Aminobacter aminovorans: one gene and its partner. The protein of the gene in region 2 binds, or shares a complex with, the protein of the main gene of each other region. Links are inferred from orthologs where the notes say so. Each region holds a gene or a part of one and is shown on either strand. Other genes may lie near its edges. The genes, in order: DY201_RS22290 and xseA.

The links.
Region 1: the proteins of xseA (region 2) and DY201_RS22290 are in contact, whole or in part, in a cryo-EM structure (PDB 8TXR), measured with the Escherichia coli proteins. The link is inferred for Aminobacter aminovorans from one-to-one orthologs.

The regions. Positions count from the first base shown.
Region 1 is NZ_UFSM01000001.1:4,515,267-4,530,260, reverse strand. The notes cover bases 5,252-8,062. They hold DY201_RS22290 (exodeoxyribonuclease VII small subunit), read left to right. Parts: upstream 5,252-6,436; coding sequence 6,437-6,688; downstream 6,689-8,062. Other genes in these bases: DY201_RS22270 (pirin family protein), read left to right, coding at 7,967-8,062; DY201_RS22275 (DUF2277 domain-containing protein), read left to right, coding at 7,638-7,904; DY201_RS22280 (MAPEG family protein), read left to right, coding at 7,176-7,547; DY201_RS22285 (winged helix-turn-helix transcriptional regulator), read right to left, coding at 6,701-7,093; DY201_RS22295 (histone deacetylase family protein), read left to right, coding at 5,507-6,433. In the rest of the region: ribB (3,4-dihydroxy-2-butanone-4-phosphate synthase), read left to right, coding at 1-860; DY201_RS22315 (hypothetical protein), read left to right, coding at 1,021-2,004; DY201_RS22310 (MFS transporter), read right to left, coding at 2,050-3,258; DY201_RS22305 (MFS transporter), read right to left, coding at 3,367-4,587; more of DY201_RS22300, read left to right, coding at 4,743-5,251; more of DY201_RS22270, read left to right, coding at 8,063-8,887; dxs (1-deoxy-D-xylulose-5-phosphate synthase), read left to right, coding at 8,985-10,898; DY201_RS22260 (TlyA family RNA methyltransferase), read left to right, coding at 10,940-11,701; DY201_RS22255 (class I SAM-dependent RNA methyltransferase), read left to right, coding at 11,701-12,942; cobB (Sir2 family NAD+-dependent deacetylase), read right to left, coding at 12,979-13,680; metalloprotease TldD, read right to left, coding at 13,710-14,994. UniProt on the Escherichia coli protein: Bidirectionally degrades single-stranded DNA into large acid-insoluble oligonucleotides, which are then degraded further into small acid-soluble oligonucleotides.
Region 2 is NZ_UFSM01000001.1:4,646,828-4,661,941, reverse strand. The notes cover bases 4,048-6,978. They hold xseA (exodeoxyribonuclease VII large subunit), read right to left. Parts: upstream 6,341-6,978; coding sequence 4,754-6,340; downstream 4,048-4,753. Other genes in these bases: DY201_RS22990 (LysR substrate-binding domain-containing protein), read right to left, coding at 6,397-6,978; DY201_RS23000 (AsmA family protein), read left to right, coding at 4,048-4,741. Outside these bases: DY201_RS23010 (ABC transporter permease), read left to right, coding at 1-470; DY201_RS23005 (acetoacetate--CoA ligase), read right to left, coding at 723-2,681; more of DY201_RS23000, read left to right, coding at 2,864-4,047; more of DY201_RS22990, read right to left, coding at 6,979-7,353; DY201_RS22985 (DUF1127 domain-containing protein), read left to right, coding at 7,532-7,822; DY201_RS22980 (DoxX family protein), read right to left, coding at 7,965-8,324; DY201_RS22975 (VOC family protein), read right to left, coding at 8,326-8,679; DY201_RS22970 (helix-turn-helix domain-containing protein), read right to left, coding at 8,755-9,576; DY201_RS22965 (DUF937 domain-containing protein), read right to left, coding at 9,595-10,503; DY201_RS22960 (glutamate--cysteine ligase), read right to left, coding at 10,579-11,952; DY201_RS22955 (TetR/AcrR family transcriptional regulator), read right to left, coding at 12,143-12,718; DY201_RS22950 (alpha/beta hydrolase family protein), read left to right, coding at 12,796-13,707; DY201_RS22945 (16S rRNA (uracil(1498)-N(3))-methyltransferase), read right to left, coding at 13,708-14,439; DY201_RS22940 (hypothetical protein), read right to left, coding at 14,471-15,114. UniProt on the Escherichia coli protein: Bidirectionally degrades single-stranded DNA into large acid-insoluble oligonucleotides, which are then degraded further into small acid-soluble oligonucleotides.

The DNA of each region.
Region 1 (14,994 bases), 130 kb from region 2 along the record:
ATTCCGCCCACACCACCGCTTTCACTGTCAGCGTCGACTTCAAGCACGGCACCACGACAGGCATCTCGGCCGACGACCGCACGCTTACCGTGCGCAACCTGGCCAATCCCAATGCCGGCGGCGGCGATTTCGTCCGCCCGGGCCACATCTTCCCGCTGATCGCGCGCGAGGGTGGCGTTCTGATGCGTTCGGGCCATACCGAGGCCGCCGTCGACCTGTGCAAGCTCGCCGGCCTGCCGCCGGTCGGCGTGATTTCCGAACTGGTCAATGACGACGGTACCGTCATGCGCGGTCCGCAGGTTGCGTCCTTTGCCGAGAAGAACGGCCTGCAGCAGGTCTCGGTTGCCGACCTCATCGCCTATCGCCAGCGCCAGGAGACGCTGATCGAGCGCGTCAGCACCTTCGACATCGACACCCCGGCCGGCAAGGCCAAGGCCATCACCTACACCCTGCCATGGGACACGATGCACCATCTCGCCATCGTCTTCGGCGACATCCGCGACGGCGAAGAAGTGCCGGTGCGACTGCACACCGAGGATGTGGTGACGGACGTGTTCGGTACCAGCAACAAGCTTGCCGACATCATGAAGACCTTCGGCGAGTGCAAGCGCGGTGTCATCGTCTATCTGCGCGAGGGCTCGGTCGGCGTCTCCAGTCTCGGCCGCAACCGCCCGATTGCCGAGCGCGAAGACCACGAAGAGGCGCGCCGCCGCGAAGACGAATGGCGCCAGATCGGCCTTGGCGCGCAGATCCTCAAGGACCTCGGCATCTCGTCGATCAACCTGGTCGCCTCGCGCGAGCGTCATTACGTCGGTCTCGAGGGCTTTGGCATCTGTATCGCCAAGACCGAAATCCGCTGATTTCGCCGCGCCGGCCGGGCAAAATGCCCCGTCTAGGGGATGGATTGGCTTGTTCCCTGGGGTGATTGGCTCATGCCCCGGTTGGCTCATCCCCCCGGGGTGATTGACATCCGCCGGCTGCGGCGCATCCTCCTGCCCATCTCTTAGGGGAGAGTCGGGTATGTGGGATTTCAGCATAGGCCAGAGCCTGGCGATCATGGCACGCACCTGGCCGTTCATCGTGCTGCGCATGATCGTCTATTTCGGCATCACGCTCGCCTACATCGCGGCGATGGGAGCGGGTGCAGGCGTCGGCTACGGCGTCGGCCATATCGCGACGGACCCTGACGGGCCGGTTTCATTCGCCGTATGGGGTGGCATCGCTGGCTTCGGCGTGGTGTCGGTCGCGGTCTACTGGATCCGCGAATACATCCTCTACATCGTCAAGGCCGGGCACATCGCCGTCATGGTCCATCTGATCGACGGGCGTGACATTCCAGGCGGCCAGAACCAGATTTCCTATGCCCGCGAGGTCGTCGCCGAGCGCTTCACCGAGGCGAGTGTGCTGTTCGTGCTCGACCAACTGGTGAAGGGCGTGATCCGCACCATCACCGGCTTGATCGGCGGCATCGCCGCCTTCCTGCCAATCCCCGGCCTCGACGGGCTGGTACGGTTCCTCAACACCATCGTCCGCATGTCGCTGACCTATGTCGACGAGATCATCCTCGGCTACAACATCCGCATCGGCAGCAACTCTCCCTGGCAGAGCGCGCGGCAGGGCGTGGTGCTTTACGCCCAGAACGGCTCGACCATGATCAAGAACGCGGTCTGGCTGTCGCTCGTCGTCTGGGTCGTGTCGCTGTTCATCTTCCTGTTCATGCTGGCGCCTGCCGGTGCCATTCTCTACTTCATGCCGGGCGAAATGGGTGGCTGGGCTTTCGTGCTGGCGGTCGTCTTTGCCTGGGCGTTCAAGTCGGCGCTGATCGAACCTTTTGCGGTGGCGTCGCTGATGCAGGTCTATTTCAAGGTCATCGAAGGCCAGGTGCCCAATCCGGAATGGGACAGGAAGCTGGAAGAGGCTTCGTCGAAGTTCCGCGAGCTCAAGGAAAAGGCCTTCGGCTCGGGCGAAGCGTCGCGCTGGGACGGGTCTGCAAAGAACGTATGAACGCGAAAGGCACGGCCCGCTGGTGCGCGCCGTGCCGTAAACCGTCTACTCGGCCGGGACTGGTACGAGGCTCGATGTCGAGCGCCGAAAGCTGCCTTGCCCGACAAGGGCGACGACAAGGGCGATGAAGCCGGCGAGCATCGAAACGAAAAAGCCGCTGGCCGGACCGAGATTGTCGATGAACCAGCCCGATGCCGAGGATCCTGCCGCCATGCCGATGCCGATTCCTGTTATCGCCCAGGTCATGCCTTCGGTGAGCTTGGACGACGGAACGATCTTTTCCACCAGCGCCATCGAGATGATGATGGTCGGCGACACGGCGACGCCGGCGACGAACAGCACCACGGCTAGTGTCTGCATGCTGCCGACCATCATCAGCGGCAAGGTGGTGAGGGCTGCCAGCGCAATTGCCAGCAGCAGCTGGCGCGGCAAGGCAAGCTTGAGCTTCAGCGCGCCGAAGGCGAGGCCGGCGACAAGCGAACCGGCGGCATAGGCCGACAGCGCAAAACCGGCGGAGGCCTTGTCGCCCTGGGCTTCGGCAAAGGCGACCGCGGTCACTTCGGCGGTGCCGAAGATGGCGCCGATGGCGATCAGCGTCAGCACCAGTATCTGCATCGAGCCGAGCCAGATGACCGACTTGCCGCCCGACTTGTCCTGGGCGTGGACCGGCGGCTCCGTCGACTTCTGGGCCGCAAAGAGGAAATTGCCGACCGCAAGAAGCGTCGTGGCGACAAGTGGACCCGCTTCCGGAAAGAACCCGACGCTGAGACCGATGGCGACGATCGGACCGGTCATGAAGATGACCTCGTCGACGACGGATTCGAAGGCAAAGGCCGTGTGCAGCTTCGGCGAGCCACGGTAGATATGTGTCCAGCGTGCGCGCACGAAGGCGCTCATGCTCGGCATGGTGCCGGCAAGCACGGCAAACAGGAACAGCGTCCAGCTTGGCGCGCGATAGTGGGTCGCAAGCATCAGGCTGGAGAGCGCCACGACGGCGACGATGGTGCCGGGGATCAGGATGCGGCGCTGGCCGTAGCGATCGACGAGGCGCGACACCTGAGGCGCGATCAACGCGTTGGAAAACGCAAATGTCGCGGCTACCGCGCCGGCAAGCCAATACTCGCCGTGGGTTTCCGAGAGCATCGTGACAATGCCGAGCGTGATCATCGACAGCGGCAGCCGTGCGATGAAGCCTGTGGCGGAGAACGCCTTGGCGCCGGGCGCCTTGAAGATTTCTTTGTAGGGATTACGCATTTGGGTCACCGGGAGGGCAGATATCTGAAATTTCATATACAGTCGAGCCGCCTGAAGAGGCGGCTCGTTGGCACAGATGGGAGAGGCTTTGACGGGGGATGTGCTGCCTCATTCCGCCGCTTGTGGTCTCGCTTGCGGCAACTCGACTTCGTGCTCGCCGGCGAGTGCTTTCTGACCGAGAAGGACGACGAGTAGGGAGATCGTGCCCGCGGCCACCGACACCCAGAAGCCGTTCTGCGCGCCGAAAGTGTCGACCACCCAGCCCGCCACGAAGGCCCCCAGCGCCATGCCGATGCCGATGCCGGTCATCACCCAGGTGATGCCTTCGGTCAGCATGGCTTCCGGCACCCGCCGCTCGATCAGGCTGAAGGCCATGATGAAGGTGGGCGAGATCGCAACGCCGCTGACGAAGATGGCAAGCGCCAGCAGCGGCACGGTGTCGGCGACCAACAGGGGCAGCGTGGTCAGCGCGACGATGGCGATCGACATGGCAAGCAGGCGCTGCTTCGGTGCCTTGAGGTTCAGCGCGCCGACGATCAGGCCAACAATGAGCGAACCGGCGGCATAGACGCCGATGACAAGGCTTGCCGCGGTGGGCTGGCCGAGTTCCTTGGTGATCGCCACGGCGCTGACCTCGGCAGTGGCGAAGATTGCACCGACGAAGATGAGCGCCAGGGTGATGATCTGAACCGGGCGCAGTGCGATCGCCGAACCGACACTTGCAAGTTCAGGCGCCCTGACCTTGGGCTCGCTCGAACGCTGCAGCAGGAAAGCTGCCATGCCGACGGCCAAGAACAGCGTGCTGACCAGCATCCCCGCTTCCGGGAACAAGGCGACGCTCAGGCCGACCGAAAGCGAGGCACCGGCGATGTAGACCATTTCGTCGGCGACGGATTCAAAGGCGAAGGCGGTATTGAGTTCGGGACGGTCGCGGAAGATCTCGGTCCAGCGGGCCCGGACCATGGCCGGCATGCTGGGCATGGCGGCGGCGATGAAGGCCGAAATGAACAGGGTCCAGGCCGGCCAGTCATAGCGGGTAGCAATAAGCATGACGGCAAAGGCGAGGACGGAGATGATGGTGGTGGGGAGAGCCACTGATGTCTGGCCGAGCCTGTCGATCCGGCGCGAGATCTGCGGGGCGGCAAAGGCGTTGGTAAGCGCGAAGGTAGCCGACACGGCACCGGCCAGCCAATATTCGCCGCGCGTCTGCGACAGCATCGCGACGATGCCGATGGGCGCCATGGCGATCGGCAGGCGGGCAATGAATGCCGCCGCTGCGAAGCCTTTGTTCCCGGGAACTCTGAATATATCAGCATAAGGATTGTGCATCGGAGCACTCCTGGAATTTCGAGGGTGCGCCACTTACATACGTGGCGTATGTCAATGAGGTAATTGCATACGCAGCGTATGTCAATTACCATGGACGCCATGTCGAGAAAAATATACGCGACGTATGTGAATGGTGGCGCGGCAAGGAAAAGGCGATGAAGACGGCACACAAACCCCGAAGCGAGATGATTGCCGAAACGCGCGCCAAGCTGATCGCAGCCGCGCGCCGGGCATTTGCGACGACGGGTTATGCGAATGCGTCGATGGATGATTTTACTGCCGAGGCCGGGCTGACGCGGGGTGCGCTTTACCACCACTTCGGCGACAAGAAGGGGCTGTTCGAGGCCGTGCTCGCCCAGATCGACCAGGAGATGTTGTCGCGCCTCAATGAAATCTCGTCCAGGGCCGAGACGCGTTGGCAAGGTTTTCTCGACGAGAACGTCGCTTACATTGAAATGGCGCTCGAGCCGGAAATCCAGCGCATCGTCCTGCGCGATGGTCCGGCGGTTCTTGGCGATCCGGCGCAATGGCCCAACGCCAATGCCTGTATTTCGGCGATCACCGCGAACCTCGTCGCGCTGAAGGCGGAGGGACTTGTCCGCGACATTGATCCGGAAGCGATGGCGCGACTGATCAGCGGCGCCTCATTGTATGCCGCGCAGTGGATCGCAAATTCCGACGACCCCGGCGCGACGTCGATAAAGGCGGTGAAGGCGTTTCGCGCGCTGATGGAAGGCCTGCTTGTGGCCGGCAAGTCCGCCAACTGATCTTTTCCGCCGCAACTGGACATACCGGTGCCGCGATCCTCGGTTCCTTCTGCCGACCCGGCCGTGGGTCTGGTTCGTCAGCGGCTGCCGTTTTCCCCAGGGCTTTGACAGCTATGCGTGGTCTGGCCGGTCATTGCTGATAAGGTGCGGCGATGACCACGCGGCTCTATACGCATCCGATCTACCTCGAACACCTGACGACGCCGGGACATCCCGAGCGGCCCGACAGGCTGCGCGCCATCGAGCGCGCGCTCGACGACGAGGCTTTCGAAATGCTCGATCGCGTGGAAGCGCCGATGGGCGACGAGCGCACGATTCTCTACGCCCACCCCGAGGGTTTTGTCGAAAGCGTTCGCCGGCAGGTGCCGGAGGATGGATTAGCCAGGATCGATGGCGACACCACGCTCAGCCCGAAAAGCTGGCAGGCGGCACTGACCGCCATCGGCGCGGCCAATGCCGCTGTCGACGACGTATTTGCGGGCAGGGCCGCCAACGTCTTCGTCGCCTCGCGGCCGCCTGGGCACCATGCCGAAAAAACGACAGCGATGGGCTTTTGCCTGTTCAACAACGCGGCGATCGCAGCACGCCACGCCCAGCGCGATCATGGCGCCGAGCGCGTGGCGATCATCGATTGGGACGTGCATCACGGCAATGGCACCCAGGATATCTTCTGGGACGATCCGAGCGTGCTCTACTGCTCGACGCACCAGATGCCGCTGTTTCCCGGCACGGGTGCGAAAAGCGAGACGGGCGTTGGCAACATCGTCAATGCGCCGCTTGCGCCTGATACCGGCAGCGACCATTTCCGCGAGGCGTTCCGCTCGCGCATTTTGCCGGCTCTCGACAGATTCGCACCCGACCTGATCATCATCTCGGCCGGTTTCGACGCGCACCATCGCGACCCGCTGGCCGAAATCAACCTCACCGAAGCCGATTTCGACTGGGCGACCGGGCAATTGATGGACAGTGCGGCGCGCCATTCGTCAAATCGTCTGGTCAGTCTGCTCGAGGGCGGCTACGACCTGCACGGGCTGGCCTTCTCAGTGGCCGCCCACGTTTCTCGCCTCATGAAAGGATGATCAATGGCCGCCGAGCCTAACGACGAAATCAAGGCGCTGAGCTTCGAGCAGGCACTCGCGGCACTGGAGAAGATTGTCGACGATCTCGAGCGTGGCGACGTGCCGCTCGACCAGTCGATCAAGATCTATGAGCGCGGTGAAGCGCTGAAGGCGCATTGTGACCGCTTGCTGAAGGCCGCCGAGGACAAAGTCGAAAAGATCCGCCTGTCGCGCGACGGCAAGCCGGTGGGCACGGAGCCGCTCGACGGCGAGTAACGGACGTCCAGTTCAGTTCGCGACGGCACCGCCGTCGCGAACGTCGAAATCGCCGGGCCGGGCGGCGTAGAAGCGATCCGGCGGTGTCCAGCGGTCCGGCAGCTGGCTTTCGCCCCAGCGGGCGAGTTCCTGCACCACAGGAATGAGTGCTGCACCCCTGGCGGTCAGCGCATAGGCGCCGCGGATCGAGCCCTGGCGCGGCAATGATTGCCTGATCAAGCCGGCATCCTCCAGCCGGCGCAGTCTTTCGGCCAGGATGTTTGTCGAGATTTTCTCCGGCGTGGACAACAGGTCCGAATAGCTGGTCGCCCCCATGACCATCGCCCTGACGATCACCAGCGACCACTTGTCGCCGATGATGTCGAGCGCTGACGCGATGGGGCAGCCGGAGCGAAACTGGGTCATGGCAGCACCCTGGATTTTTAACTTGCAAAAAGCAAGTGAGAAGTGATTAGCTGTACCAAGGCTCGTCGGGGGAGGACTCGTCATGTTGCCGATAGCATCGATGACTTCAGCACTCGCGGCCGTGGCCCTGGTTGTCCTGAGCATCCGTGTCAGCCTGCGCCGCAAGAAGGTCGGCCTGAAGCTCGGCCACAGCGAGGATGTCGTTCTGATGCGGCGCATCCGCGCCCAGGGCAATTTCATCGAATATGTGCCGCTCGCCCTGATCCTGCTCGCCCTTGCCGAATACCGTCAGGCGCCGGCGGCGATGCTGTGGACGATCGCCGGATTGCTGATCGTCGGCCGTGGCCTTCATGTCGCGGGCATAGTGACAGCGCGGACGCCATTGAGCGCTCCCGGCATGGTCGGCACCTATGGAGCCTTGCTCGTCGGCGCCGCGGCCCTGGTCCTGGGATGATCGTCGCCGACCAAACGGCTTGACCTCATGGCATGTTGCGCCCAGTTATGGAAAACCCATACCGTTGGTGAAAACCCCCGGGAGCAGGCGATGTGCCGCAACATCAAGACCTTGTTCAATTTCGACCCGCCGGCGACGCATGACGAGATCCGCGACGCAGCCTTGCAGTTCGTGCGCAAGCTGAGCGGTGCGAACAGGCCTTCGAAGAAGAACGAAGAGGCCTTCAACCGCGCCGTCGACACGATCGCCGAGGCAGCGCACGAGATGCTGCATGCGATGGAAACGCATCAGCACCCGCGCAATCGCGAAGAAGAGGCGGCCAAGGCAAAGGCGCGTTCGGCACTGAGATTTGCCTGAGCGCCAGCTCTGGTGACCGCCGTGCAGCAAAAACACTCCAGGATGCGACCCAGGATGCGATAATGAGCTTCTTTCCCGCCGAAGACCCGACGCCAGGCGATGCCTTTTCCTGCGATCAGCTCGAACTGATGGTCATTCCCAACGCCAAGGATATCGATGGCTTCCAGGTGCGCCGTGCATTGCCGACGGCAAAGCGCCGCCTGGTTGGCCCGTTCATCTTCTTCGACCGCATGGGACCGGCGATCCTGAGGGCAGGGCATGCGCTTGATGTGCGTCCACACCCCCATATCGGGCTTGCGACCGTCACCTATCTGTTCGACGGCAAGATCCGGCACCGGGATTCGCTCGGCACCGAGATGGTCATTGCGCCCGGCGACGTGAACCTGATGACGGCAGGCCGCGGCATCGTCCATTCCGAGCGCACGCCGGAAGAGCTGCGCGGCGCGCCGATGTCGGTTTCCGGGCTGCAAACCTGGCTGGCGCTGCCGGACGGCAAGGAAGAGGTTGCGCCGCTGTTCGAGAACACGGCGGCAGTGCAGCTTCCGACCTTCGACGCGGACGGTGTCAGCGGCCGGCTGGTAATCGGCGCGTTCAAAGGCCTGAAGTCGCCGGTGCGCCAGGCATCCGACACGCTCTACGCCGACATCAGGCTGGCGCCCGGTGCCAGGATCAAGATCCCGGCCGACGCCGAGGAGCGCGCCATCTATACGCTCGGCGGCGAGATCGACATACTTGGCGATCGCTTCCCGATCGAACGGTTGCTGGTGTTCAAGCCCGGCGACGAGATCGTCGTGAGCTCTGAGACGGGTGCGCATTTCATGCTGTTCGGCGGCGCGTCGCTCGGCTCCAAGCGCTACATCTGGTGGAATTTCGTCTCGTCGTCGCGGGAGCGCATCGAAGAGGCCAAGAACGAATGGAAGACCGGCCGCTTCGACATCGTGCCGGGCGATGAGGAAGAGTTCATCCCGTTGCCCGAGGGCTGACGAGCAAGAGTCAGGCCGGCCCGCGTCACCGCCATGCATTTACTTTCCAAGCATGCGGTCGTATCTGCCGGGTGGTTAACCGAGTTAGTGCGGATTGATGAACGCGAAACCTGAAACGCCCCTGCTGGACAAGGTCCGCGTGCCCTCCGACCTGCGCACGCTCGATGAGGCCCAGCTGCCGCAACTGGCAAGCGAATTGCGTGCCGAACTCATCGACGTGGTGTCGCAGACCGGTGGCCATCTCGGCGCGGGCCTTGGCGTCGTAGAACTGACGGTGGCGCTGCACTATGTCTTCGACACGCCCGACGACCGCATCATCTGGGATGTCGGCCACCAGGCCTATCCGCACAAGATACTGACCGGCCGCCGCGACCGCATGCGCACGCTGCGCCAGGAGGGCGGTCTCTCCGGCTTCACCAAGCGCTCGGAAAGCGAGTACGACCCGTTTGGCGCCGCGCACTCCTCGACCTCGATTTCCGCCGGCCTCGGCATGGCGGTGGCGCGCGACCTCGATGGCGGCCGCAACAACGTCATCGCTGTCATTGGCGACGGCGCCATGTCGGCCGGCATGGCCTATGAGGCGATGAACAATGCCGGTGCGCTCGATGCCCGCCTGATCGTCATCCTCAACGACAATGACATGTCGATCGCTCCACCGGCAGGGGCAATGAGTGCCTATCTGGCGCGCCTTGCCTCGGGCCGCACCTATGCCGGCGTGCGCGAGCTTGGCAAGAAGCTGACCTCTTATCTCGGCCGCCGTGTCGACCGGGCGATCACCCGGGCCGTCGAGCATGCGCGCGGTTTCGTCACCGGCGGCACGCTGTTCGAGGAGATGGGCTTCTTCCATATCGGCCCGATCGACGGCCACAATCTCGAGCATCTCGTGCCGGTGCTGAAGAACGTGCGCGACAATGGCACTGGCCCGGTGCTGATCCATGTCGTGACCCAGAAGGGCAAGGGTTATGCCCCGGCCGAAGCCGCTGCCGACAAGTATCACGGCGTCAACAAGTTCGACGTCATCACCGGCGCCCAGGCCAAGGCGCCTGCCAACGCGCCTGCCTACACCAAGGTGTTTGCGGAAAGCCTGATGCAGGAAGCGCGCGACGACGACAAGATCGTTGCCGTCACCGCCGCCATGCCGTCGGGCACTGGCCTCGATCTGTTCGGCGAAGCGTTTCCGTCGCGCAGCTTCGACGTCGGCATTGCCGAGCAGCATGCGGTGACCTTTGCCGCCGGCCTGGCGACCGAAGGCTACAAGCCGTTCGTTGCGATCTACTCCACCTTCCTGCAGCGCGCCTATGACCAGGTCGTGCACGACGTCGCCATCCAGAACCTGCCGGTGCGCTTTCCGATCGATCGCGCCGGTTTCGTCGGCGCCGACGGCGCCACCCATTGCGGCGCCTTTGACACCGCCTATCTCGCCTCGCTGCCCGGTTTCGTCGTCATGGCTGCGGCCGACGAGGCAGAACTGCGCCACATGGTGCGCACCGCCGTCGAATATGACGACGGTCCGATCTCCTTCCGTTATCCCCGCGGCAACGGCGTTGGCGTCGACATGCCGGAGCGTGGCCAGGTGTTGGAGATCGGCAAGGGCCGGATCCTGCGCGAAGGCACCAAGGTGGCGCTGCTGTCCTTCGGTACACGCCTCAAGGACTGCCTGCTCGCCGCCGAGGAACTGGGTGCCGCCGGCCTGTCGACGACGGTTGCCGACGCCCGTTTCGCCAAGCCGCTGGACGAGGACCTGATCCGTCGCCTGGCACGCTCGCACGAAGTGCTTGTGATGGTCGAGGAAGGCTCGGTCGGTGGTTTCACCAGCCAGGTGCTCGACTTCCTTGCCCGCAACGGCCTGCTCGACAACGGCCTCAAGGTGCGGCCACTGACCATGCCGGACAGTTTCGTCGACCACGCCAACCCCGACAAGATGCATGCCGACGCCGGGCTCGATTCCGCCGGCATCGTGCGTGCCGTCTTCGCAGCCCTCGGCAAGTCGGCCCAGGCCGCCCGCGCCTGACTGGCGCTTGCGTTGCAGTCGCGCATTCGTCATTGAAGGCCATGGATAACTCTAGGCAAGCAGCCGCCAGCCTGAGGCTTGACGAATTGCTCGTCAGCCGCGGTTTCTTCGCCAGCCGTTCGCGCGCCCGCGACGCGGTGGCGCGCGGGGCCGTGACCGTCGATGGCCAGCCGGCGAAGAAGCCGGGCCAGACGGTGGCGAAGACTGCCGAAATCGCCGTCGACGACCCGGCGCAGGGCTATGTCTCGCGCGCAGCGCTCAAGCTGATCGCCGGGCTCGACCATTTCGGCTTCGATCCGGCCGGAACAACTGCGCTGGATATTGGTGCTTCGACCGGCGGCTTCACCCAGGTCCTGCTCGAACGCGGTGCAGCGCATGTAGTGGCGATCGATGTCGGCCACGGCCAGATGGACGAGCGGCTGAAATCCGATCCGGGCGTGACCTGCTTGGAAGGGCTCAATGCACGCAACCTGACGTCTGAAGATTTTGGCGGCCGGACGCCCGACTTCGTGGTCTCGGATGTCAGTTTCATCTCGCTCAGGCTGGCATTGCCTAATGCACTCCAACTGGCTGCCTCAGGTGCCAGGGCAGTGTTGCTGGTCAAGCCGCAGTTCGAGGCCGGGCGCGAGGCGATCGGCAAGGGTGGCCTGCTCAAGAATGTCGAGGACGGCCCGCGCATGGCTGAAGAGCTGCGCTCCTGGCTCGACGCCGTTCCCGGCTGGCGCGCACTCGGCATCTGCCCGTCGCCGCTCGAAGGCGGTGACGGAAATCGTGAATACCTGCTCGGTGGAGTGAAAGAGTAATGACGACACGTTTCGAAATTGCGCGGCTGGGCGCGCATGGCGACGGTGTCGTCGATGCCAATGGCGGGCATATCTTCATCCCGTTCGCGCTGCCGGGCGAAGTGGTGACAGCGGCGCGCGAGAAGGATCGCGCCCAGCTGATCTCGGTTCTCGAGCCGTCGCCGCAACGTATCGATCCTGCCTGCCGGCATTTCACCGAATGTGGCGGCTGCGCGATCCAGCATCTCGAGGACCAGGCCTATCGCGAGTGGAAGCGTGGGCTGGTCGTCCATGCGCTGAAGGGCAGGGGCATCGACGTTGCGGTCGGCGAACTGGTGGCTTGCCCGCCGCACAGCCGCAGGCGCGCCGCCTTCACCGCGCGCAACACCGAGACCGGGCTGCAGCTCGGCTACAACAAGGCCTTTTCCCATACCCTCGTCGACATCGAGGAATGCCCTGTCCTGCTGCCGGCCATCGTCGAAGCCGCCGGTACCTTGCGGCACCTTGCCGGCATCATCGCCAACACCTCGAAGCCGTTCCGGTTCCTCGTCACGGTCACCGAGTCGGGCTTCGACGTGGCGGCCAGCGATTGCGGCAAGCCGACTGAAGCGATCCGTCGAGCCGCTACCGATTTCGCCATCAGGTCGAAGATCGCCAGGCTTTCCATCGACGGCGAGATCATCGTCGAGCCGGTCAAGCCGATGCTGACCTTTGGTGCGGCGACGGTCAGCCCGCCGCCGGGCGCTTTCGTCCAGGCCGTGGCCGAGGCGGAGGGCGCGATGGTGTCGATCGTCACCGGCCACATGCGCAGGGCCAGGAAGGTCGCCGACCTGTTCTCGGGATGCGGCACCTTCGCGCTCAGGCTTGCGGCAAACTCCGAGGTCCATGCCGTCGAGGGCGATGGCCAGGCGCTCGCCGCACTTGATCGTGGCTTCCGCTTTGCCAGCGGTCTGAAGCGCGTCACAGTCGAACGCCGCGACCTCGATCGCCGGCCGCTGACCTTCAAGGAACTGAACGCCTTTGACGGCCTCGTCTTCGATCCGCCGCGTGCCGGTGCCGAGGACCAGTGCAAGCAGATCGCCCGCTCGGATGTGCCTTACGTGGCGGCGGTGTCGTGCAATCCGGCAACGCTGGCGCGGGACCTGCGCATCCTCATCGACGGCGGCTATGCGCTGAAGAGTGTTGTGCCGATAGACCAGTTCCTCTGGTCGCACCATGTCGAGGCTGTGGCGCTGTTGGAGAAGCCGAAGAAGCGGCGGTGAGGCAACCGATCCGGCCGCCATCAGGTGGACCGGCGGCTAAGCCAGGATATGCTCGACGAATTCGGGCACGATTTCCGTGGCGCGGCCATGGATGGCCTGCTCGAAGAGGTCATGGCCTTCCGACGGCTCGAGGTTGAGTTCGATCGTACGCGCCCCGGCATGGCGCGCCTGCTCGACGAAGCCGGCGGCGGGATAGACATTGCCGCTGGTGCCGATGGAGACGAAGAGGTCGCAACTTGCCAGTGCCTCGTCGATTTCGTCCATCAGGTAGGGCATCTCGCCGAACCAGACCACGTCAGGCCGCAATTGGCCGATCTCCTGGCATGACGGGCAGCGTGAGGCCCGCGACATGGCACCGTGCCAGGCATGCCCGGCGCCGCAATGCGCGCACAAGGCCTTGGTCAATTCGCCATGCATGTGGATCAGCCGCAGCGATCCGGCTCGCTCGTGCAGGTCGTCGATATTCTGCGTGACGAGCAGGAACTTGCCCCGGAACTGCCGTTCGAGCCGCGCCAATGCCACATGCGCGGCATTCGGCGCGACATCGGCAAGACCCGCGCGGCGCTGGTTGTAGAAGTCGTCAACCAGCTCCGGATTGCGGGCAAAACCTTCCGGTGTCGCCACGTCGCGGTAGTCGACCTTCGCCCAGATGCCGTCCTCGTCGCGAAAGGTGTCGACACCTGATTCGGCCGAGATACCTGCGCCGGTGAGCACGACGATCGAGGTGGGGCGGTGCATCGGCATTCTTCGTTCTGTCGGTGCGAAGCCTAGACCCGCGTGCCGCCGACAGTCATCTGGTTCATCCGGAGATGCGGCTGGCCGACGCCGACCGGCACGCCCTGGCCGGCCTTGCCGCACATGCCGATGCCGTTGTCGAGCTTCATGTCGTTGCCGACCATGGTCACGCGGTGCATGGCGTCGGGACCGTTGCCGATCAGCATGGCACCCTTGATCGGCTGGGTCACCTTGCCGTCCTCGATCATGTAGGCCTCGGTGCAGCCGAACACGAACTTGCCCGAGGTGATGTCGACCTGGCCGCCGCCGAAGGAGACGGCATAGATGCCGTTCTTGACCGAGGCGATGATCTCTTCCGGCGTCTTGTCGCCAGAGGTCATATAGGTGTTGGTCATGCGCGGCATCGGCTGGTGCGCGTAGGATTCGCGGCGGCCGTTGCCGGTCGCCTTCATGCCCATCAGGCGGGCGTTCTGGCGGTCCTGCATGTAGCCGACGAGCTTGCCGTCCTCTATCAGCACGTTGCGGGCGCTGGGTGTGCCTTCGTCGTCGACGGTGATCGAGCCGCGGCGTTCGGCGATGGTGCCGTCATCGACGACGGTGACGCCCTTGGCGGCGACCTGCTGGCCGAGAAGACCGGCGAAGGCCGAAGTCTTCTTGCGGTTGAAGTCGCCTTCGAGACCGTGGCCGACGGCTTCATGCAGCATCACGCCCGGCCAGCCGGACGACAGCACGATGTCGAAAGTGCCGGCAGGAGCGGGGATGGCATCGAGATTGACCAGCGCCTGGCGCAAGGCCTCGGTCGCGGCGCCCTTCCAGCTTTCGTCGGTCAGGAACTCGTCAAAGCTCTTGCGGCCGCCGGCGCCGTAGGAGCCGCTTTCCTGGCGGTCACCGTCGCCGACGATCACCGAAACGTTCATGCGAACCAGCGGGCGGATGTCGCGCACCACCTGGCCGTCGCCGCGTAGGATCTCGACATGCTGCCACGACGAAGCGAGCGACGCCGTCACCTGGCGGACGCGCGGGTCCTTGTCGCGCAGCCAGGCGTCGATTTCCTGCAGCAGCTTGGCCTTGGCCTCGAAAGACGGCGACGAGATCGGGTTCTCCTCGCCATAAAGATGCGTGTTGGTGCGGGCAGGGGCGGCGGCGAGCGTGCCGGAATAGCCGCCCTTGACGGCTGAGACCGCATCGGAGGCGCGCAGCAATGCCTGCTCGGACAGGTCGCTCGAATGGGCATAGCCGGTCGCTTCGCCGGCGACTGCGCGCAGGCCGAAACCCTGGTCGGTGTTGAAGCTCGCCGTCTTCAGTCGGCCATTGTCG
Region 2 (15,114 bases):
ACAATTCGCTCGATGCCTTCGCGCGCGCCTGGCTCGGCTTCTCGACCGGGCTGCTGCTCACCGGTTCGGCCGCTGCGGTGATCATCGCCTGCACCATCCGCTTCGTCGCCCTTGCGGAGGGTGCGGTACGCTCCGGCATGGAAAAGCTGCCCGGCAGCCTCGACGAAGCCGCGCGCAGTCTCGGCAAGACGCCGGCGCAGAGTGCCACCAGCGTGCTGTTGCCATTGCTCAAGCCGGCGATCCTGACGGCTGCTGTCCTCGTCTTCGTCGATACCGTCAAGGAATTGTCGGCAACCATCCTGCTCAGGCCCTTCGGCTTCAGCACGCTTGCGACGCATGTCTATGAAAACGCCTCGCGCGGTGTGCCGGAAGAGGGCGCAGTGTCCGCAATCGTCATCATCATCACCGCCATGGTGCCGGTGGTGCTGCTTTCGGGTGCACTGGTGCGCGACGCAGAGGCGTCACTCTAAGTTCTTTTTAGACCAGGCTAAAGAAAAAGGCGCCACTCGGGCGCCCTTAAGGTAGATGCTGTTTCAACGGGGACTTGAGCTGAACTGGCTATCCTCAGAGATGAGGAAAGGGATTTCTCCCTCAAGTTGATAACGACTATCAGGGTCGAACCTTAACAGCACCTTACTCCAGTGATGAAAAATTTACGAAAGTGTACCACTCCTGAAGTCTAGGTAAATTTGGCGGTTACGTTTCGTTAAGCATGCCGCGTCTCAGCTCCTGAGCTGCGCGATGTCGCTGTAGAGATCGAGCGCTTCGGGATTGGCCAGCGCTTCCTTGTTCTTGACGGCGCGACCATGGACGATATCGCGCACGGCAAGCTCTGTGATCTTGCCCGACTTGGTGCGCGGGATGTCTGTGACGGCGACGATCTTCGCCGGTACGTGGCGCGGGCTTGCGCCTGCGCGGATTTTTGTCCGGATGCGCTTTTCCAGGCTATCGTCGAGAATGACGCCAGGCGCGAGGCGCACGAAGAGCACGACGCGCACGTCGCCATCCCAGTCCTGGCCGATGCAGATCGCTTCCGCGATCTCCGGCATCTGCTCGACCTGGTTGTAGATCTCGGCGGTGCCGATGCGCACCCCGCCCGGGTTCAGCGTCGCATCCGAGCGGCCATGAATGATCATGCCGCCATGGGCTGTCCATTCGGCGAAGTCGCCATGGCACCAGACATTGTCGAAGCGCTCGAAATAGGCGGCGTGATACTTCTTGCCGTCGGCATCGTTCCAGAAGCCGATCGGCATTGCCGGGAACGCCTTGGCGCAGACCAGTTCGCCCTTCTCCTGGCGTACCGGCTTGCCGTCATCGTTCCAGACATCGACGGCGAGGCCGAGGCCGGCGCCCTGGATCTCACCGGTCCAGACGGGTTCGGTCGGCACGCCGAGCACGAAGCACGAGACGATGTCGGTGCCGCCCGAGATCGAGGCGAGGTGGATGTCCTTCTTGATGCCGTCATAGACGAAGTCAAAGCCCTCCGGCGACAGCGGCGAGCCGGTCGACGAGATGGTCCGCACGCTGCCGAGGTCATGGCTGTCGATGGGCCTGAGACCGGCCTTGCGCACGGAATCGATGAACTTCGCCGACGTGCCGAAATAGGTCATCTTCTCGGCATCGGCGAAGTCGAACAGCACGTTGCCGTCGGGATGGAATGGCGAGCCGTCATAGAGCAACAGCGTCGTCTCCGAGGCCAGCCCGGAGACCAGCCAGTTCCACATCATCCAGCCGCAGGTGGTGAAGTAGAAGAAGCGATCGCCCGGCTCGAGCCCGGCATGCAGGCGCTGCTCCTTGAGATGCTGGATCAGCGTGCCGCCGGCGGAATGCACGATGCACTTGGGAATGCCGGTCGTGCCCGACGAAAACAGGATGTAGAGCGGATGCGAAAAGGGCAGGGGCTCGAACGTCGCCGCCTTGGCGGCGAAAGGCGCCAGCGCGTCGTCGAGCGCCTCAGCCTTGCCGATGGTCGCGGCGACATCCCCAGCGGTGCCGAGATAATCGGCGACCAGCACCTTGGCCACGCTGCCGAGCTTGTCGGCGACGGCCGCTATCTTCGACCCGACCTCGATATGCTTGCCGCCATACCAGTAGCCGTCGGGTGCTATGAACAGTTTTGGTTCGATCTGGCCGAAGCGGTCGAGCACGCCCTGTTCACCGAAATCGGGCGAGCATGACGACCATACGGCGCCCAGCGAGGCCGTTGCCAGCATTGCGGCCACCGTCTCCGGCATGTTTGGCATCATCGCAGCGATGCGGTCGCCCCTGGTCACGCCTAGCGAGACGAACAGTTGCTGCAGCCTCGACACCAGCGCCGACAGTTCGTCCCAGGTGAGCCGGCGCTCGACCTTGTCCTCGCCGCGGAAGACGATGGCCTCGCCGCTGCCCGAACCGCGCAACAGGTTCTGCGCGAAGTTCAGGCTGGCATCGGGGAAGAACTGTGCTCCCGGCATGCTGTCGCCATCAACGAGCACACGGCTGCCCTTGTCCCCGATGACACCGCAGAAGTCCCAGACAAGATCCCAGAACGCCTCGCGCTCGCTGATCGACCAGGCATGCAGCTCGGCATAGTTGGTGAATGACTGGCCGGCGCGCTCGCCTGCCGCAGCCATGAACGCCGTAAGGGGCGCTTGCGCCACCTGCGTTGACGAGGGCGTCCAAAGCGGCTTTTCGACAGTCATCGGCATCTCTCCCAGAACGCGCATGGTTATGCATGTCGCACTGCAGCAGATCAAGGAAATGTCGATTAGCGCCATTGCGCTGTGCGCAAACGTCATCGCATGGCCACAAAGACTTGAAATGCCGCGTTACTCGGTTACACCCGTTAGCCACAACGGCGCAGCACGGGCGGCACAAGGGCAACATGCCATCACCACTGTTCAGGCGCAGCATCTGGGCGATTGCAGGACTCATCGTCCTGATCGCCGCTACGGTTGCCGCAGTGCCGTTCATCGCTTCCACACAGATCGTCAAGGACCGCATCGCCTTCGAGATGAGCGCGTGGAGCGGCTTCCGCGTGTCGATCGAGGGAACGCCCGACATCGAAATCTGGCCGGTGTTCCGCGCTACCCTGACCGACGTGACCTTGACCGACTGGGATGACGAGCAGGGCTCGCCGGTCATCGAGGCCGAACGCGTCGAGATAGAGCTTTCGGCGCTTTCGGCGCTGAGTGGCAATGTCGATTTCTCCGACGCGCATTTCATCCGGCCGACACTGCGCCTGAAGCGCCTTGCCGATGGCGGCGTGGAGATGCCGCATTCGAGCGGCGGGCGTCTCAGCCGCGCCATCGAGCGTGCCCGCGCCACTGTCGCGTCGAATCCGATGGAGCCCGATCTCAGCGCACTGCCCGCTGATGAGTTCGGTGCTGTCGAATTCATCGACGGCCGAGTCGTGGCCGTTTCCGACGAGGGCGAGGACGAGATCCTGACCGATCTCACCGGCAAGGCCAGCCTGCCGGCGCTGAACAAGGCGGGCAAGCTGACCGCGACAGGTGTCTGGCATGGCGAGCAGGTGGCGCTTGAACTGTCGTCACCGCGCCCGCTGATGCTGTTTGCCGGTGGTGAGGCGCCGATCGTCGCTTCGTTGAAGTCGGCGCCGGTCGAAGCCTCGTTCGACGGCACCATCGACATGGGCCCCGACGCGCATGTCGATGGCCAGGCCAAGATCGTGTCGCCGTCCTTCCGCCGCATGCTGGAATGGTCGAAGCCGGGCATCCTGCCGGGCAGCCCGGTCGGCTCGATCTCGCTTGCCTCCAAGATCACCGGCGATCTTGCCCGCCTCAAGATCGAGAATGCACAGGTCACGCTCGACGGCAATCCCGGCATGGGCATCCTCGACATGTCGTTCGACGGGCCGGTACCGTCTGTTTCGGGCACGCTGGCTTTCGACACGCTCGACCTGATGACGTTTGCCTCGTCATTCGCGCCGATGGCGCCAACAAACAATGTGGCCACGACCGAGATCGACACCAGCTTTTCTGACCGCATCAATCTCGACCTCCGGCTGTCGGCGACAAAGGCCACGGCCGGTTCCATCGCACTCGCCGAGGTCGCGGCCACGGCGCAGGTCAAGGGCGGTCTGGCAGCGTTCGACATTTCCGATGCCGAAGCCTTTGGCGGCAACGTTCAGGCCAGCATCCGCTTCGACCGTAAGCCGGGCGGCACCCAGGCCGAGATGCGGCTGTTGGCGTCTGATATAGATGGCGGCGCCTTTGGTACGGCGGCAGGCATGAGCCACATCGTGCCGATCGGCCGTGGCACTGTGTCGGTGATCCTCCAAGGCCCGGGCCTGAACTGGAACACGCTGCTGGAGAATGCCAACGGCTCGATCGCCGCCACCTTCGGCGTCGGCGCCATTGCCGGGCTAGACCTGCCGGCCTTTCTCAAGCGCACGGCCGGCCGGGGCTTCTTCTCTCTCGACGAAGTATCCGGCGGCACGCTACCGGTCGACGGCGTCGAGCTGAAGGCGACGATTTCCAACGGCGTTGCCAGGATAGACAAGGCCGAGGCCCGCACCCCCACCAGCCGCATCTGGCTGACCGGCATCGTCCCTTATGTCGGGCGCGGGCTCGCGCTCTCGGGTGCGATCGAAGCCAAGGAAATCACTGCCTCCACCTCGACGACGACAGCCCCTGTTGCACCGACGGTGCCGCCGACCGCGTTCTTCGTCGGCGGCTCGTGGAGCGCACCGTTCATTTCGCCATTGGTGGCGCCGGTCATCTCTTCGCCCACCGGCGACTGACCCTTTGTTACTTTAGAACAGGCTGCCCTGATTGCCAGGTTCCCTGACCTTGGCAGCAGGCCTCGCCACCGGCTTCGGCTTGGCCTCACCGCCGGTGGCGGTCGCATCGCCGCTGGTGGCAATCGCATTGGTGGTGCCGTCTGCGAATTCGATCGACAATGCAGCACCCGTGGCCACCTCGCCGGCACGCTTGAGCACCGTGCCGTCAGCGTCGCGGATGAGTGCGAAACCGCGTGCCAGCACCGCTTTGTGTGACAGCGTCGCCATCAACCGGTCGGCCTGCGACAGGCTGGTCCGCGCCCGTTCGAGTCTGCGTCCGACCGCCATTGTGGCCCGGCGTTCGAGCGCCGTGAGCTGTTGGCCAAAGGCCTCCTGGCGCCGCACCAGCGGCTCCGGCGACAGCCGTCCCTTGGTGCGGTCGAAGCGGATGCGCTTTTCGCGTACCATCGCCCGCAAGGCGGCGTCGGCACGAAGCATGTCGCGGTCGAGATGACGGCGGGTCTCGCCGATGCGCCGGGCCAATGTCGCCGGCGATAGCCGCACGGCGGACAGCCGGGCGCGCTTGCGCTCGGTGGTAACGGTCAGCGCCCGGCCAAGCCGGCTGGTTGCCTCGTCGAAGCGGCGGCGCGGCAGCGCCAGCAACTGGTCCGGAGTGGGCAGGGCACGTGCGGCTGCACGAACCGCCTGGCTCCGTCGGTCGATCATCCGCGAAACGGCGCCACGTAGCCGCGCGCCAAGATTGGCGAGCACGGCCTCGAGTTCGGCTTTGACCGGCACGGCAAGCTCGGCGGCACCCGTCGGTGTCGGCGCACGCCTGTCGGCGGCGAGGTCGATCAGCGTCCAGTCGGTTTCGTGGCCGACAGCCGAGATGACCGGGATGTGCGATGCTGCAACGGCACGGATCAGCGCTTCGTCGTTGAAGCCCCAGAGGTCTTCGAGGCTGCCGCCGCCGCGCGCCACGATCAGAAGGTCGGGGCGGCTGATGGCACCGAGCTCGGGCAGCTCGTTGAAGCCGTTGACCGCAGCGGCCACTTCGGCGCCCGACGTCTCGCCCTGCACCCGCACCGGCCAGACCAGCACATGCAACGGGAAGCGGTCCTTGATGCGGTGGATGATGTCGCGGATGACCGCTCCGGTCGGCGATGTCACTACGCCGATCACCAGCGGCATGAACGGCAACAGCTGCTTGCGCCTGTCGTCGAACAGGCCCTCGGCGGCCAGCCGTCTTTTGCGTTCCTCGAGCAGCGCCATCAGCGCGCCGGCGCCTGCAGGCTCGAGGCTGTCAATGACGATCTGGTACTTCGACGAACCGGGATAGGTGGTCAGCTTGCCTGTGGCGATCACCTCCATCCCCTCTTCGGGACGGAATTTCAGCCGGCTCATTGTGCCTTTCCAGACTACCGCTTCGATGCGGGCGCGGTCGTCCTTCAGCGAGAAATAGGCATGCCCCGACGAATGTGGCCCGCGATAGCCTGAGATTTCGCCGCGTACACGCACATTGCCGAACACATCCTCGACGGTGCGCTTCAACGCGCCGGATATTTCGCTGACGGTGTATTCGGCAGCGTTGGTGCGTGATTCGGTGGCAAGTTCGTTCATGGCGCGATTGAGGGCCGCACGGCCCTGCTCGTCAAGCTTTGTGGCTCAGTTGCCGATTACCATCCCGGCATGATGTGGCTGGGCTTGAGCCGTCGGCCGCGCGCAGCGGCAAGGGCCGCGAAATCGAACGTCCCGCTCTCCTCGGTCAGCGGCACCGAGATGTTGTCGAGGCTCTCCGAGATATGCCGCGCCAGCGCGTCGACGATGTCCGGCCGGCTGGAATGTCCGCGCAGGATGCCGATCTTGCAATCGGGCAGGGCGGCGAAACCGTCGGCTTCGCCCAGCACGCGCATGCCCGGCCGCAGCGCGCATTCGGGCAGCACCGACACGGCGAGCCCGGCCAGAACGGCGGCGGTGATGACGTTGGCCGACCAACTGGTGAAAAGGACGCGGTACTCGCGGCCGCTGGCCTGGAGCAGGTCCGTCGCCATCTGTCGCCACTGGCAGGTCGGCCGGCCGAAAGCCATCGGCAGGATTGTTTCCTCATGCACCATGTGGCTGGCCGACGACACCCAAAGAAGCGGTTCGTTGCGCACGATCTCGCTCGGCCGGGTGTCCACGCACTCGGTCACAAGTGCGATGTCGAGATTGCCGCGGCGAATCTGGTCGGCGAGATTGACGGTGGGCTCGCACAGCACCGACAGCTCGACGCGCGGGTTGGAGCGCGAGAAGCGCGCCATGATCTCGGGCAGGAAACGGTCGGCATAATCGTCCGGCACGCCGATGCGGACCGTACCCTCCAGCGCCTTGTCGTCGAAGGCAGCCAGCGTCTCGCGGTTGAGGTGCAGCAGCCGCCTGGCATAGGTGAGCAGGCGCTCGCCTTCCTCGGTCAGCTTGTTCATGCGCCCTTCCTTTTCGAAGAGCGCCTTGCCGATGCGATCCTCGAGACGGCGCATCTGCATCGACACTGCCGACTGCGTGCGGTGCACCTCGTCGGCGGCGCGCGTGAAGCTGCCGGTATCGACGATGGAGATGAAGGTATGGAGCTGGTCAAGATCGAGAGGAGCGGCCATCGACGTTTCCATCATGAACATTGATGGTAAAGATTAGAAACATTCGTTGGATTAATCAATATGCCGATGGCACTCTCGCATTGTCCACATGAGGCATGTGAATCGGAACCGGTGCGGCAGCTGAAGGAGCGTCGACCGGAACGGGACCCGTTTGTCCCCGATCTGAGAGGAGATCGTCATGACCACGCTCGACCATTCCACTGAGACGACGCGTTCCGCGGCTCGGCCGGTGAATGCGATGCGTATCGTCAACTATACAGCCGATCTATTCCGTGCCTGGAAAAATCGCCGTGCCTTCTATCGCCTTGGCGAGTTGAGTGACACCGAACTCGCCGATGTCGGCCTGACCCGCGGCGACCTGTGTGTGGCCGTCGATCTGCCGTTCGCCACCGACCCGACCGTGCGTCTTCGCTCGATCAGGCAGGCGCGCAGCGAAAACATCGAAGTCATGGCGCGCCGCGTCGCATAGCCGAAATCTGCTTTTGCAGGCTCCCCACTCCCAGCCGGTCCCCGCCGGCCTCGCCTGCACGCTGCCCGGTCCTCCCAAGGACCGGGCTTTTTCGTAATCTGGGGGCTCCTCCGGTATTCAGATCAGATCTGCGACGGTCTTCCTAAGCTGTCGCTGCGAGGATGAGACCGCCGACGACAGCGAAGTTGATGATGAAGGCCGAGCGCAACCCCTGCCTCTCCGGGCCGGTATAGCGCCAGAAATTGAGCGCCATCAACGTCGCGGCGATGGTGAACAGGATCAGTGCCACCGCCGCGTAGGGACGCATCACGCCGATCGCCAGGCAGAGGCCGGCAATGATCTCGACGATCGAGCCCAAAGCAAGCAGAACTGCTGCTACGGGCAGGCCTTTGTCGGTCAGGTAGCCGGTAACAGTGCGGAAGTTCCAGAAATGCTCGGTACCGGCCCAGACGAAGACGCCACCGAGCAGGATGAAGCCGAGGCTTGCGGCCATCGTCGCCATCTCAACTTGCCGACCAGACCGCCAGTTCATAACCGTCGGGATCTGCGAAGTGGAAACGTCGACCGCCGGGAAATTCGAACATCGGCTTGACGATCCTGGCGCCAGCAGCCTCAAGGCGGCTCTGTGTTGCGGCCAGATCGTCGGCATAAAGGATGACAAGCGGTCCGCCTGGTCTGACCGGTCCGCCTGTCGTCAGTCCCCCGGTCAGGCGGCCATCGGTGAAGTCGCAATAGGTCGGACCGTAGTCTGTGAAGCTCCAGCCGAAGGCCTTGCCGTAGAATTCACGCGACCGCTTGAGGTCGCTGACGTTGAATTCGATGTTGTCGATCCGGCGATCGTTTCCGCTCGTACCCATGGCAAATCTCCTGCGTTTCTTGGGATAGCCGCCGATAGCTGACGGGGCGACGGAAATCTTGAACGAAACGGCCAATCAGCCACTTATCTGGCGCACGAAGCTTCCGGCGGTCATACCGCACAATGTCTGGATCTCACGGCCGAGATGCGCCTGGTCGGCATAGCCGGCCTCATAGGCCAGGCCTGCCATACGCTGCTTGCCTTGCGCGCGCACCAGGGAAAGAAAGTTCTGGAAACGCAGGATACGGTCCAGCGTCTTCGGTCCATATCCGAAGTAGTCGTGGCTGCGCCGCCTCAGCGTGCGCTCGCTGATGTCAAGCCGATCCACAAGCGACGAAATCCTGCCGGCGATTGCATCCGATCCCGATGCCATTGCCGCAAAGATCGCGCCTGCGTCCTGCGCCGGGCGCTCCAGTTCCGGCAACTGATTGAGCAGCTGTTGCTGCAGCACGGCAGCCTGCCGTTCGATGGTCGGCGCCTCGCCGATCCGCAGGCTCAGTTCGCGAGCTACGTCACGATCCCATACGTCGGCGAGTTCAACCGCCTGGCCGACGAGCGTGCTCATCGGCGTGCGCAGCCAGCGGAGTGCCGCGCCCGGGCGGAATCGAATGCCCAGCACTGTCGTCCCGCCACCCAACTCGGGACTGGCCGCAACGATGTCAGGCCCGACCACCACCAGCCGTCCGTCCTTCCACAACAGGTCGACGCAGCCGTCCGGCACGACCGCGACCGGCCCGAAATGATCCCTGGGGATGGCGTTGGTCCAAACGCATTGGAAATGGGCGTCGAGGCCTGGCAACGGTGCAAATTCGTCGTAGCGCCCGAGGCAATTGGCGAGCACCGATACCGTCGGCCTGTTCGCGTCGCTACAAGCTGAAGCCTCAGGCGAGGTTCGCATCGACCGCCAGGCCTTAGCTCAGCGATACCTGTCCATGCCCTTGCTGAACTGGTCGAAGATCGACTCGACGCCCTTCTGATAGTCGTCGCGCTGTTGGCTGCCGGTTTCGAACATCTTGCCGAACAGGTCGTCATAAGGATTGCGCGGCCGGCCGCTCGGATTTGCCTGTGGTTGCGGCTGGCGCGCTTGGGGCTGCGGTTCAGGCTGGGCGCGGCCGCCGCCCAGCATCTCCTCGAAGATCTTGCCGAGCGGGTTGTCGCCATAGGGGCTCTGTTGCGGCGCCTGCTGGCGCGGCGATGGCTGCGGCTGACCCTGGCCGCCGCCGAACATGTCCTTCAGCACCTTGCCGAACGGGTTGTCGAAGGGATCGGGCGCCTGGGTCTGCTGCGGGGCCTGTCGAGGCTGCTGCCCGCCGCCCATCATGCCGCCACCCTGCCTCATCATCTGCTCGATGATCTCGCCGAGCGGGTTGTTGCCGCCGCCCATGCCGCTCGCTGCCTGCATCTGGCCCGTCGTCTGCTTGAACAGCCCGCCCATGATCATCGAGGCGATGACAGGCAGCATCTGCTTGAGCACGTCCTGGCCAATGCCGGTCGCCTGCGCCGCCTGGCCGGCGACCGCGCGCGACAGCTCTTTCGAACCGAACAGGTGGCCAAGGATGCCGTTGCCTTCGTCGACGCCCTGGGGCGAGAAGGCGCGACTGGCGTCCTCGAAATACTTGGCGTGCTGGCCGCTCGCCATCGCCTGCAGGAATGAGCCGACGCCATAGGGATCGGAGGCGTTGCGCTTCAGCCCCTGGCTGAAGGCCGGCATCAGCGCTTCGATCGCCGATTGCGTCTGCTGCTGGCTCAGCCCGAACTGGCGCGATAGCGCCTCGACGCCATTGCCGTTCTGGGCATTGGCCAGCATCTCGAACAGTGGCAGCATTTCTTCCTCCTCGGGATCATCGATCGAGGAGGAGCGTAGTGCGTTTCCAGCGGCGATTGAAGGGCTTTTCGCCGCCTAGTAGGCATACTCCAGGAACGCAGGCTCGATCGAACCGCCCCAGCGCGTGTTGTAGGCGCTGAGCATTTCCTCGGCACTCGTCGTACCACGCGCGATGACCTCGTCGAGCGTGTTGAGGAAGCCGGCCTCGTCGAAGCCTTCGCGGTTCTTGCGGCCGCGATTGACGAGCCCCTGGCGCGACAGGGCCAGCACTTCACGGCCGATCTCGCGCTGCGTGGTGTTGCGGAACGGTGCTGCGATACCTTGCTCGGGCACGGCGTCACGCATCGCCAGCACTTCGGCGTAGGTCCAGTTGCGGGTCAGTTCTTCTGCGGCATCGAGCGTTGCCTGATCGTAGAGCAGGCCGACCCAGAAGGCCGGCAGGGCGCAGATGCGGCGCCATGGTCCACCGTCGGCGCCGCGCATTTCGAGGAAACGCTTGAGGCGCACGTCCGGGAATAGCGTCGACAGGTGGTTGGCCCAGTCGCCCATCGTCGGCATGCCCTGGGGAATCTCGTTGCGCGCAGCACCTGCCATGAACTGACGGAAGGTGATGTGCGTCATGTCGCGGTACTGCTCGTCGCGGATGACGAAATACATCGGCACGTCGAGCGCCCATTCGACATAGTCGGCAAAGCCGAATTGCGGCGAGAAACAGAATTCGAGCAGGCCCGAACGTTGGTTGTCGGTATCGCGCCAGATGTCGCCACGCCAGCTCTGCATGCCGTTGGGGCGGCCGTCGGTAAAGGGCGAATTGGCGAACAGCGCCGTCGACAGTGGCTGCAGCTTGAGCGAGACCTGCATCTTGCGGCGCATATCGGCTTCACTCTCGAAGTCGAGATTCACCTGGATGGTGCAGGTCCGGTACATCATGTCGAGGCCCTTGGTGCCGACCTTCGGCATGTAGGCGGTCATGATGTCGTAGCGCGATTTCGGCATGCGCGGCGTCTCGGGAAGCGTCCACTTCGGGCTGCCTCCCAGGCCGAGGAAGCGGATGCCAAGCGGTTCGGCGATCTCGCGCAGCTGTGCCAGATGCGCATTGCCCTCGCGACAGGTCTGGTGGATCGTTTCGAGCGGCGCGCCGGAAAGCTCGAACTGCCCCCCGGGCTCGAGCGAGATCGCACCCTGGCCGGTCGGCTCGACCAGCCCGATGATACGTCCGGCATCGATGATCGGATCCCAGCCAAGCGTCTTCTGCATGCCTTCGAGCAGCGCGCGGATGCCGCGATCGCCGCCATAGGGAACCGGTGCGTTGCCATCGACATAGAACGGGAATTTCTCGTGCTCGGTGCCGATCCGCCACTTGTCGCGCGGCTTGTTGCCGGCTGCGAGATAGTCGACGAGTTCGTCCATCCCCTCGATAGGCCGGAAATCGGTGGTGTCGCGCGCCATATATGCTTCTCCTGAAGGCGGAAGGACCGCGGGCGCTTGATGGACGATCCAGCGCTCGCCGATCAAGCGAAAAATCCTGAGCCTTCGTCAACAGGAATTGATCGTTTCGGGTGCCGATAGTGAAATGTTGATGCTTGGAATTGTCCCGTTGCGGACTGCACGTCCCAAATCCAAGGTTTTTGCGACCGGTTTACGCTAGCGCCGCTTTCACCAGCGTTGCTGCAGCTTCGCCGGCCGTTTCCATATAGGAGGGGTCGCGGTTGAGCAGCACGACGGCGAAACAGCCGTCCAGCAACAGAATGATCTGGCGCGCCAAAAGCTCCGGCGACCGGGCGCCCTCGGCGGCGAAGGCGCTGGCTAGCCAAGCCTCGACCCGCTTCTTGTGCGCGATGCCGGTCTTGATCGCCGGGTGTCCGGGCATGGTGGCCAGTTCGGCTGCCGTGCGCAGATAGCCGCAGCCCTTCCATCTGGGATGCCGTGCGGATTTGGCCAGTTGCCAGAAGATCATCCGAATTTTCTGATCGATCCCGCCCTCGGCCTCGTCGAACCAGCGCTGGAACAGCCCCAGGTTGGGCTGGTCGCGGCCGTCGAGATAGGCTGCTATCAGCTCGTCCTTGCTCTGGAAGTGATAATAGAGCGTGCGCTTGGTAAGCCCCGCCTTTTCGGCCACGGCATCGACGCTGACAGCGCGGATGCCCTCGCCATAGAACAGCTTCGAGGCCGCATCGATGATGCGCTCGCGGGTCGGCTTCCCTGAGGTTTTCATTGCCGAAGTATACTGACTAGTGAGTGTAATTGGAAAGCCGAATTCGCTAGCGCTCGAGGCGGAAAGCGAGGTGCACCATGTCGATTGCAGTTTTGGTGAGTGAGCCCAGAGCTATCGAGGTCGTGTGTGCCGATGGCGTTGTGCTGCGCGGCCACATCTGGCCGCATGCGCGTGGCGAAAAGGCCGGGACCGTCATCGTCAATCCGGCCACTGGCGTGCTTGCCAGCTACTATCATCGCTATGCCATGTTTCTCGCCGGTCGCGGCTTCGACGTCGTCACCTATGATTATCGCGGTATCGGCGCTTCGCGGACGGTTCGCCTGCGCGGTTGTGGCCATCGCTGGCGCGACTGGGGCGAACGCGATTTCGAGGCGGTGCTGCGTCTGGCCAGACGCCTCGATCCGGCCGCGCCATCGATGGTGGTGGGGCACAGCATCGGCGGCGTCTTGCCCGGCCTGGCGGAGTCCGCCACCGGCATCGCCCGCATGCTCACCGTTGGCGCGCAATTTGCCTATTGGCGCGATTATGCCGCCGCCCGCCGCCCTAGGCTGCTTCTCAAGTGGCATGTGGCGATGCCCGTCATCACCGCCCTCTGCGGCTACTTTCCTGGAAAGCGGCTCGGCTGGCTGGAGGATTTGCCCAAGGGGGTCGCCAACGAGTGGAGCTTTCGTGGCGCGCGCATCGAGTTGAGCCACCCCGAGGCGGAACGGGGCGATGTCCTGCGTCGCTTTGCTGCGGTTACGGCGCCCATCCTGGCCGTCGGCGTTGCCGATGACGAAATCGGCACGCCACAGGCCGTTCGCCGTGCACTCGGCTACTACACCGGTTCGAACACGACACAGCTATTGCTCTCGCCTGGAGATTTCGACCGGCCGGCGATCGGCCATTTCGGCCTGTTCCACAGCCGACACGCGGCCGACTTCTGGCTCGACACGCTGTTGTGGCTGCGCGACGGCATTAACCCGTGGCCAGGCAAGGTGCTCAGCTGATTACCAGTCGCCGATGACAGCCTGGATGACGGCAAGGGCCGCCACTGCCGCCGTGTCGGCGCGCAGGATGCGTGGCCCCAGCGGAATGGCGGTCACGTAAGGCAGGGCGCGCAGCATGCGACGTTCGTCGTCGGAGAAACCGCCCTCAGGCCCGACCAGCAGGGCGAGCTTGCGCTCCTTGATGCCCTGCAAGGCTGCCATCGGATTGTTGGTCGAGGCGTCCTCGTCGCAGAAGATCAGCCGCCGTTCCTTGTCCCAGCCGGCGATAAGGTGCTCCAGCTTCACTGTCTCGCGCACCTCGGGAATGGCCAGGATGCCGCATTGCTCGGCGGCTTCCACGGCGTTCCCCCGCAGCCGGTCGATCCCAGGCTTCATCTGCGTGTGCTGGGTGATGACGGGCACCAAAGTTCCTGCGCCCATCTCGACGGCCTTCTGCACGAGGTAGTCGAGCCGTCCGACCTTGAGCGGTGCAAAGCAATAGAAGAGGTCGGGATGAATGGGCTGCGGCCGTTGCAGGTCGACAACCTCGAGCCGCACCGCCTTCTTGGTCTTGCCCGCGATCCTTGCGGACCACTCGCCGTCGCGGCCATTGAACAGCAGGACTTCCGCGCCTTCGCCGAGGCGAAGCACATGGGCGAGATAGTGGCTCTGCTGCGGATCGGCATCGAAGGTCGCGCCGGAAGCGAGGTCATCAGGCACGAACAGCCGTTGCATCTTGTAGTTTGCGCGCATGGCCGAGCAATGCGGCAGGCCGCGCCAGCGGTCAAGGGACAGCTTCGGCCGAAAGCCGCTCGGCGCTTGGATGCCATTCCGGCGCATAGCCCTGGTGCAGCACTGCAAGTGTCGTCGCCGGCGTGACAATGCACATGTCGGTGTCGGCAATGTCGTCGAAGCCGAGTGCGGCATCGTAGCCCGCGAAGCTCCAGCGCAGTGCCTTGCCGCTGCGCACGGCATAGTCGGAAGCACCATCCGAAAACATCGCCCCATCAGGCAGCAGGTGCAGTCCGTGCCGGTCCAGTTCGACCGGCTGGCCGCGCGAAGCCAGCCGCTCCCGGTGCAGCCGGGCGTCGATCTCGTCGACATTCGTATGCTCCTTGCCGAAGGCGCCGGCATAGGCCGCCGCAAAAGCCTTGGCGCGCTGGCGCCGGCAATAGAAGCAGGGGCGGTGCCCGGCGGCGAGCGCCGTCACTTCGTCCAGGAAGAACAATTCGGTCCAGCCGGTCTTGTTTCCGGGACGGTTGCGCCCCATCGGCACACGGCGCACGCCCTTGAATTCGAGCGCGCAGGTGATCCACGCCTTGGTCGCCCAGCGCCGGTTGAGCAAGGTCCGGGTCTCAGGGTCGTGGATGATGCCGCGATTGCCGGTGAAGCTGCCGCGCTCCGATGTGGCGTGAATTTCGCCGAAAG